Regions from separate parts of the Kineococcus halophytocola genome, predicted to be linked through region 2. Evidence: riboswitches for the same ligand, from Rfam matches in the RefSeq annotation. Region 2 holds a riboswitch; each other region holds the start of a gene.
What was found. A riboswitch is a leader RNA that binds a small molecule or an ion and turns the genes downstream of it on or off. The one in region 2 is predicted to bind S-adenosylmethionine.
Positions count from the first base shown of each region.

Region 1: it holds a riboswitch for S-adenosylmethionine, as region 2 does, so the genes downstream of both, AB2L27_RS11015 (aminotransferase class V-fold PLP-dependent enzyme) here and AB2L27_RS09330 (MFS transporter) in region 2, are expected to answer to the same signal.
Region 3: it holds a riboswitch for S-adenosylmethionine, as region 2 does, so the genes downstream of both, AB2L27_RS07745 (acyl-CoA dehydrogenase family protein) here and AB2L27_RS09330 (MFS transporter) in region 2, are expected to answer to the same signal.

Region 1 covers NZ_JBGFTU010000011.1:33,755-36,992, reverse strand. Annotated here, with positions in the region: gene AB2L27_RS11020 (hypothetical protein) at 1-45, shown strand, start outside; gene AB2L27_RS11015 (aminotransferase class V-fold PLP-dependent enzyme) at 64-1,422, opposite strand; SAM riboswitch class IV at 1,474-1,587, opposite strand; SAM riboswitch class I at 1,726-1,817, shown strand; gene AB2L27_RS11010 (methylenetetrahydrofolate reductase) at 1,876-2,820, shown strand; gene metE (5-methyltetrahydropteroyltriglutamate--homocysteine S-methyltransferase) at 2,817-3,238, shown strand, end outside.
Region 2 covers NZ_JBGFTU010000009.1:45,606-48,843, forward strand. Annotated here, with positions in the region: gene AB2L27_RS09320 (alpha/beta hydrolase) at 1-688, opposite strand, end outside; gene AB2L27_RS09325 (SGNH/GDSL hydrolase family protein) at 771-1,571, opposite strand; SAM riboswitch class I at 1,736-1,837, shown strand; gene AB2L27_RS09330 (MFS transporter) at 1,853-3,175, shown strand; gene AB2L27_RS09335 (LLM class flavin-dependent oxidoreductase) at 3,172-3,238, shown strand, end outside.
Region 3 covers NZ_JBGFTU010000007.1:108,014-111,251, reverse strand. Annotated here, with positions in the region: gene AB2L27_RS07750 (GNAT family N-acetyltransferase) at 1-743, shown strand, start outside; gene AB2L27_RS07745 (acyl-CoA dehydrogenase family protein) at 749-2,032, opposite strand; SAM riboswitch class IV at 2,095-2,206, opposite strand; gene AB2L27_RS07740 (AAA family ATPase) at 2,427-3,238, opposite strand, start outside.

The DNA.
Region 1 (3,238 bases), on a different contig from region 2:
CGCACGGGGGACGGCCCGCGCCCGAGCAGCGGGCCGCTGGCCTGACCGCGACGCCCGCGGAACTCACCGGGACGCGGGTGCGTCGGCGGCGAGGTAGGCCGCCGGGGCCGGGCGGGGGTCCGACAGCGGCCCCCAGCACCCGTCGACGACGCCGTACCGCAGGGCCGGGCCGGTCGTGAGGAACTGCCGCAGCGCCCGCAGCAGCCGGTCCACGTCGGCGGACGACGTGCCGACGCCCGTCGAGACGCGCAGGCCCCCCTCGGCCAGGCCCAGGGCGTCCGCGAAGCGGTGCGCGCAGAAGCGGCCGTCCCGCACCCCGGTGCCGTGCTCGGCGGACAGGTAGGCCGCGACCTCGGACACGGACCGGCCGGGCACGGTGAGGGTCACGACCCCGACGGCGTCCTGCGGGTGCGGCCGGACGACCTGCACCCCGGGCAGCGCCTCCAGCCCGTCGACGAGGCGGGCTCGCAGCGCCGCCTCGTGCGCCTCCAGCGCGCCGGGCGGCAACGCCCCCAGCGTCAGGCAGGCCTGCGCCAGCGCCACCGCGCCGACGACGTTGGGGGAGCCCGCCTCGTGCCGGTCGGGACCCGTCGCCCACCGCACGCCGTCGTGGCGCACGTCCAGCGTGGCACCGCCACCGGCCAGGTACGGATCGGCCGCGTCCAGCCAGTCGCGGCGGCCGACGAGCGCGCCGCTGCCGAACGGGGCGTAGAGCTTGTGCCCGGACAGGGCCAGGTAGTCGATCCCGTCCCGGCCGACGTCCACCCGCCGGTGCGGCAGGAGCTGGGCGCCGTCCACCGCGATGCGTGCCCCGGCGTCGTGGGCGGCGCGGGCCAGCCGCCGCAGCGGCAGCACCTCGCCCGTGACGTTCGACGCCCCGGCGACGGCGAGCAGGCCGTAGCGGCCGGCGGCCAGCTCGGCCTCCAGCAGCGCGGTCGTCTCCTCCGCGTCGGCGCCGCCGCGCACGACCGTGGTCCGCGCCGACCGCTGCCAGGGCAGCAGGTTCGCGTGGTGCTCGACGTCGGCCACGAGCACGCGGGCCCCCGGGGGCACGGCCCGTGCGAGCAGGTCCAGGGCGTCGGTCGTGCTGCGCGTGAAGACGACCAGGTCCTCGGGCCGGGCCCCCGCGAACCGGCCGACCTCCCCGCGGGCCTGCTCGAACAGGGCCGTGCTGACGCGGGAGAGGTACCCGGCACCCCGGTGGACGCTCGCGTAGTGCGGCAGCACCTGCGCGACCCGGTCGGCGACGGCGCGCAGGGCGGGGGTGCTCGCCGCGTTGTCGAGGTTCACGTAGGTCGTCGTGCCGCCGGTGGCCAGGGGGACCACCGTGTCGGCGCCGACGACGGGCAGCAGCGCACCGACCGCGTGGCCGGACGGGACCGGGCAGGGGGGACGGGCGGGGGAGAGGGTGCTGGTGCTCACGCGGAACTCCTGGGGGAGGGGACCCCACCGGGGGCCGGGGCACCCCGGCGAGGTCCGCGCTTGCCGGCTCCACCACGGAACCGGCCAGGTCGTCACCCGGGGCACCCCACCGCGGAGGAGGGTTGCCGGCCAGCGAGCCGGGGCTTGTCGCTGGCGCTCATGACCTGGGAGGAGCCTGCCACGAGGTGGCGGCCGGATCAACATCGGCACGTCGGCGGCGCGGCTGAAACCCCCCGTGCGCCGCCCGGGTGACCGGCCCGGGACCACTTGTGGAGGGCAGCCGGAGCACCCTATGGTCGGGGAACACCATCCAGAGCGGCTGAGAGTCCTGGCTCGACGACGCCGCAGCAACCCCCCGAGCCCGGGCGAGGGTGCTAACGCCAGGCCGATGGAGCACGTGATGCGCAACACCGATGTCGAACCCTGCCCGCCTCCCGGCGCAGGACCCGCACGATGACGCTCGCCCCCCTCGTCGCCGGCGCGGCGGGGCGGCCGACGCTCAGTTTCGAACTCTTCCCGCCGAGGACTCCGGACGGCCGTGATGCGCTGTGGCGCAGGCTGTCCGACCTGCTGGGCACCAGCCCGGACTTCGTGTCGGTGACGTTCGGGGCGGCCGGGGTCACGCGGGGCCCGAGCCGGGACCTGCTGGCCCACGTCCTGAGTTCCACGGCGGTCCCGGCCATGGCGCACCTGACGTGCGTGGGCTCCTCGCGCCGCGAGGTCGTCGACCTGGCGTGCGAGTTCTTCGACGCGGGGGTCCGCAACGTCCTCGCCCTGCGCGGGGACCCGCCGGCCGGGGCGGGGGAGTTCTCCCCCCACCCCGACGGGGTTCCGACGGCCCGCGACCTCGTCGAACTCCTGCAGGTGGCCGACCGGCGTCGCCTCGCGCTGCGGGGCGGGCGTCTCCCCGTCGACGTCCCCCCGCTCAGCCTCGCCGTCGCCGCGTTCCCCCGGGACCGCGACGAGCACGAGCTCGCCGTCCTGCGCGCCAAGCAGGACGCCGGGGCACGGTTCGCCGTCTGCCAGGTCGGCTGGTCCGCCCGGGAGTACGCCGGTTTCGTGGCCCGCGCCCGCGCCGCGGGCGTCACGATGCCCCTGCTGCCCGGGCTCGCCGTGACCCACGAGGCCCGCCGGCTGGCGCGGATCGGCGAACTCACCGGCGTCCCCGTCCCGCGGGCGCTGCTCGCGGCCCTGGGCACCGGCGACGTCCGCGACCGTCGCCGCGCGGCCACCGCCTTCTCCTCGGGCCTGGCCCGCGACCTGCTGGACGCCGGGGCACCCGGCCTGCACCTCTACACCTTCAACGCGGTCGAGCCCGTCCTGGACCTGCTCGACCACCTCGACCTGACCCGCCCCACCGAACGCCGCGCCCGCGCGGCAGGAGGAGTCACCCGATGAGCCAGAACCCGACGGACGACGACCCGGCGTGGACCGCGACGATCCTCGGCTACCCCCGGATCGGTCCCGACCGCGAGACCAAGAAGGCCCTCGAGGCGCTGTGGGCCGGGCGCACCGACGTCACCGCGACCGAGACGGCGCTCGCCGCCGTCCGGGCCGCCACGGTCCGCCGCCTCAACGCCCTGGGGCTGCCCGCCCACGACGCGTCGATCCCGTCCTCGTTCTCCGCCTACGACCAGGTGCTCGACACCGCCGTCGCCGTGGGGGCGGTGCCGGAGCGCTTCGCGGACCTCGTGGGGGCCGACGGCCGGGTGGACCTCGAGGCCTACTCGACGATCGCCCGCGGCCGGGGGGCGCTGGCGCCGCTGGAGATGACGAAGTGGTTCGACACGAACTACCACTACCTCGTCCCCGAGAT
Region 2 (3,238 bases):
AGTGGCTCTGCACCCAGTCCGGGACGTCCGTCGCCAGCCACGTCTCCAGCTGCGGCGCACCGGGTCCGCCGTCGACGCACTCGGTGTCGCGGCCCGCGGGGACCTCCACGTCGGGGAACACCACGATGGGGGCGGCGATCTGCCGGTGGGCGACGGCCCCGTCGACCGACGGCACGACGTCCATCGCCTCCAGCCACTGCTGCGGGGTCCCCGGGTAGCCGTGGAACGCCTCGACGACGGGGTACCCGCCGGCGGGTGCGGGCTGCGTGCCGTACCCGGCGGGCAGCAGGACGAGCACCGTGCCGGTGACCCCCGACGCCGGGCCGGGTACCTGGGCGCGGAACACCCGCCCGTCGTACCCGTCGAGCCGTTCCGCCGCCGGGGCCGCGGCGGTGCCCGTCGCGGTCGTGGTCGTGGTGGTGGTGGTCGTCGTGGTCGTCGTGGTGGTCTGCGCGGACCGGGTGCCGAGGAGGTCGTCCCAGTCGGAGTACAGGCCGAACCGCGAGTTCACGACGAGGAACACCGCCACCAGGACGGTCAGGTTGACCGCGACGAGCGAGACCGCCCGGCCCAGCAGCGCCGCCACCCCCCGTCGCGCCAGCACTCGCCAGCCGGCGACGACCGCGACCAGCGCCGCGCACGCCACCGCGATGGCCACCCCCTGGGTGACCGGGCTCGACAGACCCACCGTGGAACTCCCCCCGCACCGACGGACGCCGGCGGGCGTCCCGGACGATCGTGGCCGACGGGGACCGGCGGTGGGGTCGTTCTCAGCCGATGCCCGGCGAACGTGGGGCGTGTTCGGAGGTGAGCGCCGCGAGCACGGCGTCGGCGATGGCCCGCTGGCCCCGCGCGTCCGGGTGGTCCCCGTCGTCGGCCAGCAGCGACGTGGGGTCCACGTCGCCGCGGTCGCCGTGGAAGACCGGGCGCAGCCCCACGACCGAGACCTGCCCGCCGTCGGCGGCGAGGGCCGCCGGCAGCCGGTCGTCGAAGGCGTCCGTCAGCTCCTCGTGGACGCCGCGCTGCGCGGGGGTGTACCGCGCGGCGGCGAGGTCGCCGTCCAGCCCGACGGCCCAGTAGTCCAGGACGACGATCCGGGCGCCGGTGGGCACGAGCCGGTCGACGGTGGCCGCGACGGTGGCGACGGCCCGCGCCGCGGCCGCGTCCACCTGGGCCGGGTCGGGCAGCGGGTCGTCGGTGACGAGGCCGGCCAGGTCGTTGGCCCCGGCCTGCAGGAGCACCACGTCGGTGGGGGAGACCTCCCCGAGGTGCTCGGCGGCCGCGGCGGCGACGTCGTCGGACGTGGCGCCGTCCTGCGCGAGCCGGTCGAGGCCCACGCGCCGGCCGGGCGCGGCGAGGTCGGCGGCCACGAGGACGGGGAAGGGGGAGCACGCGCACCCGGCACCCGTGGCCACGGAGTCACCGAGGGCGATGACGCGCGTCGGCCACCCGGCCCCGCCGTGGGTGGCGTCGTGGGTGCGGCCGGGGGCCGCGGCGGTCTGCTCGGGCAGGGAGGCGGCCACGCTGCCCAGCAGGAGCAGCACGACGGCCCCGGCGCGCACGGGTCTCACGCTCCGCACCGTGACACCACCACCCGTGCTCGACCCGTGCGGCGGGGGACGTCCCGGCCACCGTCGATGGTCGGCCCGGCGCGGCCCGCCCGCCACCGCGGACCCCGCCGCGCCCGCCCGGCCAGGGGTTGCGGCACCCGGTCGGAGGTGCGCTAGGTTCGGGACAGCCATCCAGAGCGACCGAGAGACCTGGCTCGTCGACGTCGCAGCAACCACCCCCCTCGACGTGAGGGAGGGGCAGGTGCTTCCGCCAGGACCGATGGGAGAACTCCGTGAGCACCCTGCAGTCCTCTGACGTCGCCGCGCGCCCCGCGGCCCGCACGGCCCGCCGTCGCGCGGCCCTCGGCAGCTTCGTCGGCACCACGATCGAGTGGTACGACTACTACCTCTACGGCACGGCCGCGGCGATCGTCCTGGGCCCGCTGTTCTTCCCCGACGTCGGCGGGGCCGTCGGCGTCGTCGCGGCCTTCGCCACCTACGCCGTCGGGTTCCTGGCCCGCCCCCTGGGGGGCGCCGTGGCCGGCCACCTCGGCGACCGGGTGGGCCGCAAGGCCGTCCTCGTCGCCTCCCTGCTCGTCATGGGCGTGTCCACCGCCGCCGTCGGGCTGCTGCCCACGCACGCGCAGATCGGGGCCTGGGCGCCGGTCCTGCTCGTGCTCTGCCGTCTGCTGCAAGGGTTCTCCGCGGGCGGGGAGTGGGGCGGGGCCGTCCTGCTGGCCGTCGAGCACGCCCCCACCGGACGCCGCGGCCTGTTCGGGGCGATCCCGCAGACGGGGTCGGCCGCGGGCATGGTCCTGGCCAGCGGGGGGTTCTGGCTGACCCGCTCCCTCACCGAGGACGACGCGTTCCTGTCCTGGGGCTGGCGGGTGCCGTTCCTGGCCAGCGCGGTCCTCGTCGTGGTCGGTCTGCTGATCCGGCTGAAGGTCACCGAGTCGCCCGCGTTCGCCGCGGTCCGCGCCGCCGAGGCCACGGCCCGCCGGCCCGTGGCCGAGGTGCTGCGGACCAACCGCCGCGGTGTCCTCGTGACGACGGGGATGCGGTTGGGGCAGAACGGGTCCTACGTCCTGTACACCGTGTTCGCGCTGAGCTACCTCGGCAGCGAGGTCCGCGCGGACGGGGCCGACGTCGGGTTGCTGGCCGTGCTCGTCGCCTCGGTGCTGAGCCTGGCCACGACCCCGTTCTGGGGCTGGCTGTCCGACCGCGTCGGCCGCCGCCCGGTCTACCTGGCCGGGTCCGTGCTCACCGCCCTGTTCGCCGTCCCGGCGTTCTGGCTCTTCGACACCGGGTCCACGGCCCTGGTCGTGGGGGCCGTCGTCGTCGCGGTGAACCTGGGCCACGACAGCCAGTACGGCGCGCAGGGCGCGTTCTTCGCCGAGCAGTTCGACGACCGCACGCGCTACAGCGGCGCCTCCCTGGGCTACTCGATCGGGGCCGTCCTCGGCGGCGGCCTGACGCCGCTGATCGCGGCCTCGCTGCTGGCCGCCGGCGGGGGATCGCCCTGGCTGGTCGCCGGCTACCTGTCGTTCCTGGCGGTGCTCACCACCGTCGCCGCCGCCTGCACGCGCGAGACCGCGCACGAGCCCCTGGAGGGTCCGACCCCGTGAAACCCCTGCGCCTGAACGCCTTCGCCATGGCCTGCGTCGGGCACCAGGCCGCCGGCCTGTGGA
Region 3 (3,238 bases), on a different contig from region 2:
GCGTCATGGCCGAGCACTGGCGGCCGCTGGAGCGCGTCGACCTCGGCGGCTGGCGGCTGCGGGCGAGCGAGGGCTTCACGGGGCGGGCCAACTCCGCCCTGGCGCTCGGCGACCCGGGCGTCCCGCTGGCCGAGGCCGTGGGGCGCGTCGTGGAGTTCCACGCCGCGCGCGGGCTGACCCCGCTCATCGCGGTGGCCCACCCCGACGGCGGGCTGGGCGAAGGCACCGAGCTCGTCGACCTGCTGGCCGCCGGTGGGTGGACCGTCCGCACGCCGACGGCGGTGCTCACGGCCGCGACCGACGACCTGCCCGGGGCGGCCGAGGTCCCGCTGCCGGCGGGGATGCGCGTCGAGACGGCGCCCGAGCCCGACGCCGCGTGGCTGGCCCGGTACCACGACCAGGGGCTGCCCACGGTGCCCGGGGCCGGCCGACGGATCCTCGTCTCGGCCGACGAGCAGGTGTTCGTGAAGGTCCTGGACGGGGGCACCACCGTGGCCATCGCCCGGGGGTCGCTGTCACCGGGGTGGGCGGGGGTGACGGCGGTGGAGACGCTGCCCTCGCACCGTCGCCGCGGCCTGGGCCGGCGGGTGCTGGCCGAGGTCGCCGACTGGGCCCGCGCCCGCGGGGCCGCCTCGACGTACCTGCAGGTGCAGGGCGACAACGCGGCCGCGCGGGCGCTGTACGCGGGGGCCGGGTTCACCGTCCACCACGCCTACCACTACCGGGTGGCCCCGCAGCGCTGAGCGGGCTACCGCCGGGACTCCTGCGCCCGCACCGCGGCCGGGTCGACCGAGGCGTGGGTGCCGATGTCCCAGACGAAGGGCGGCTCGGTCCCGTTGACCGAGAAGTCCCCCACGATCCGCTGCTTGTAGATCACCGGGTTGTGCGAGGCGACGGTGCGCGCGTTGCGCCAGTGCCGGTCCAGGTCCCGGGCCCGCGAGGTCCCCGAGGCGCCCAGGGTGTTGAACAGCAGGGTCGCCGCGCGCGGCACGGACTCCGAGAGCACGACCTGCGCCTGCGCCGTGCGGATCTCCGCGAGCACGTTCGCCTCGCGGTCGGCGGCCGTGCCGGGGAGGTGGGCCGTGTCGGCGGCGGCCTGGACGGCCTGGGCGGCGGCGCGCACGAGGGCGCGCGCGGTGAAGGCCGTGGCGGAGATCTCCCCGACGACCGACAGCACCTGCGCGTCGTTCCGCACCAGCGGCGCCAGGCCGTGGGTGTAGCTGCGCGTGCGGGCCCGCACCTGGGCCCCGGTGTCGCGCTCGACGGCGGCGGCGATGCCGGCCTGCACGGCGAGCAGGACGAGCTGGTAGAGCGCGGTCTGGTAGCGGAAGCGCTCGGTGAAGGGGGCGACGTCGGCGGGGTCGACCTCGACGTCGTCCAGGACGAGCGTGCCGGTGCCGGTGAGCTGCTGCCCGAAGCCGTCCCAGTCGTCCGAGACGCTCACGCCCTCGGCGTGGACCGGCACGAGGGCGGTGACGACCTCGAACCCGCCGTCGAGCCCGTCGGCACCCGTGGCGCGGCGGGCGGTGGCGTCGGTCCAGTCCGCGAAGATCGTGCCGGTCGTGTAGTACTTGCGGCCGCTGACGCTGGTCCGCCCGTCCCGCGTGGTGACGACCGTCTGCTGCTCGCCGGTGACGCCGTCTCCGACCTCGCTCCAGGCGTTGCCGACGAGCTCACCGCGGGCGATGCGCTCCACCCAGCGCGCGCGGTGCTCCCCCGGCGGCAGGCTCAGCACCTGCTCCACCCAGGCGATGTGCCCGCGGAACACCTGCGGCAGCGCGGAGTCGGCGGTGGCGAGGTCGACGAGGAGGTCGGTGAACTCGACGAGGTCGAGCCCCTCCCCGCCCTCGGCGACGGGCAGGCGCAACCGCCCGAACCCGGCGGCGAGCAGCTCGCGCACCTGCGCGCGGGGCAGCTCGTGGTCCTGCTCGCGGGCGACGACGCCCTCGGCGATCCGGGCGAACAGCGGGGCGAACCGCTCGGCGGGGCGGGTCGTGGGCAGCGTGTCGGGGGCCAGCTCGCTGGTGGTCACAGGGTCTCTCCTCGGTCGCGGACGCGGCGGCGCCCGGGCGGGGGGCCGGCCGGTGCGGGGACCGTTCGTCCTTACCCGTGCCGGAGCACCAGGGTCAGGTCGTCACCCGGGGCACCCCACGACGAGGAGGGTTGCCGGCCAGCGAGCCGGGGCTTCGCGCTGGCGCTCATGACCTGGGAGCAGGAAACCAGACGCAGCCGGTGCCGATCAAGGGTGGCGCGCACGACCGGCCCCGGGACGCCGAACGGGAGCGGTGCCCCCAGCCCCCCGGGTGCACCGCTCCCGTGCCCGCTCGCGACGGCCGCCCCCGGAGCCGGCCTGCCGGCCCGGTGCCGTCGCGAGGTCCTGCGTCGCGACCGGGACTCCCCTCCTGCCGTCCCGGTCGCGACGGGTCTCAGACCCGCCGGTCGGCGGGGTCGCGCAGGTCGATCACTCGCGGTGCCACCTGCGGCACGGCCGACGCGTGCTCGGCCTGGGCGGCCTCGAGCACGTCGGTGATCTCGTGACCGATGAGCTCGTGGCGCTCCAGCAGCGCGTCGCGCAGCGCCTCGACGAGGTGGCGGTGGCGGCCGAGCAGCTCGCGGACGGCCTCCTTCTGCTCGCTCAGCAGGTTCTCCACCAGGCGGCGGCCCTCGGCGTCGCCCAGGACGCGGGCGACGAGGTTGCCGTCGGCGAAGGCGCCCTGCTGGACGGCCGCGAAGGAGACCAGCGTGCCCGCCATCCCGGCCGAGCCGACCATCTGCGCCGCGACCGACGTCGCCGACTGCAGGTCCCCGGCGGGGCCGGTGGAGACGTCGCCGAAGAACAGCTCCTCGGCCACCTGCCCGCCGAACGCGATCTTGATCATGCCGGCGAGCTCGGTGCGCGAGCGGGTGTAGACGTCCTCGGCGTCGCCGTGGGCGAGCAGGCCCAGGGCGCTGGCGCGCTTGACGATGGTGAGGATCTCCAGGCGCCGCTGCGGGGCCACCAGCCAGGCGACGGCGGCGTGCCCGGCCTCGTGGGTGGCGATGAGCCGCGCCTCGTGGTCGGTGTAGGCGACGGGCTGGCCGAGCCCGACCTCGGTGACGAGGCGGGCGTGCTCGAGGTCGGCCCAGTCCATGCCGTCACCGCCGCGGCGGACCGCGTTGACGAGGGCCTCGTCGAGCAGGTTCTCGATCATCACCGGCGAGTAGCCGTTGGTGATGCCGGCCAGCGCGTCGCGCCGCT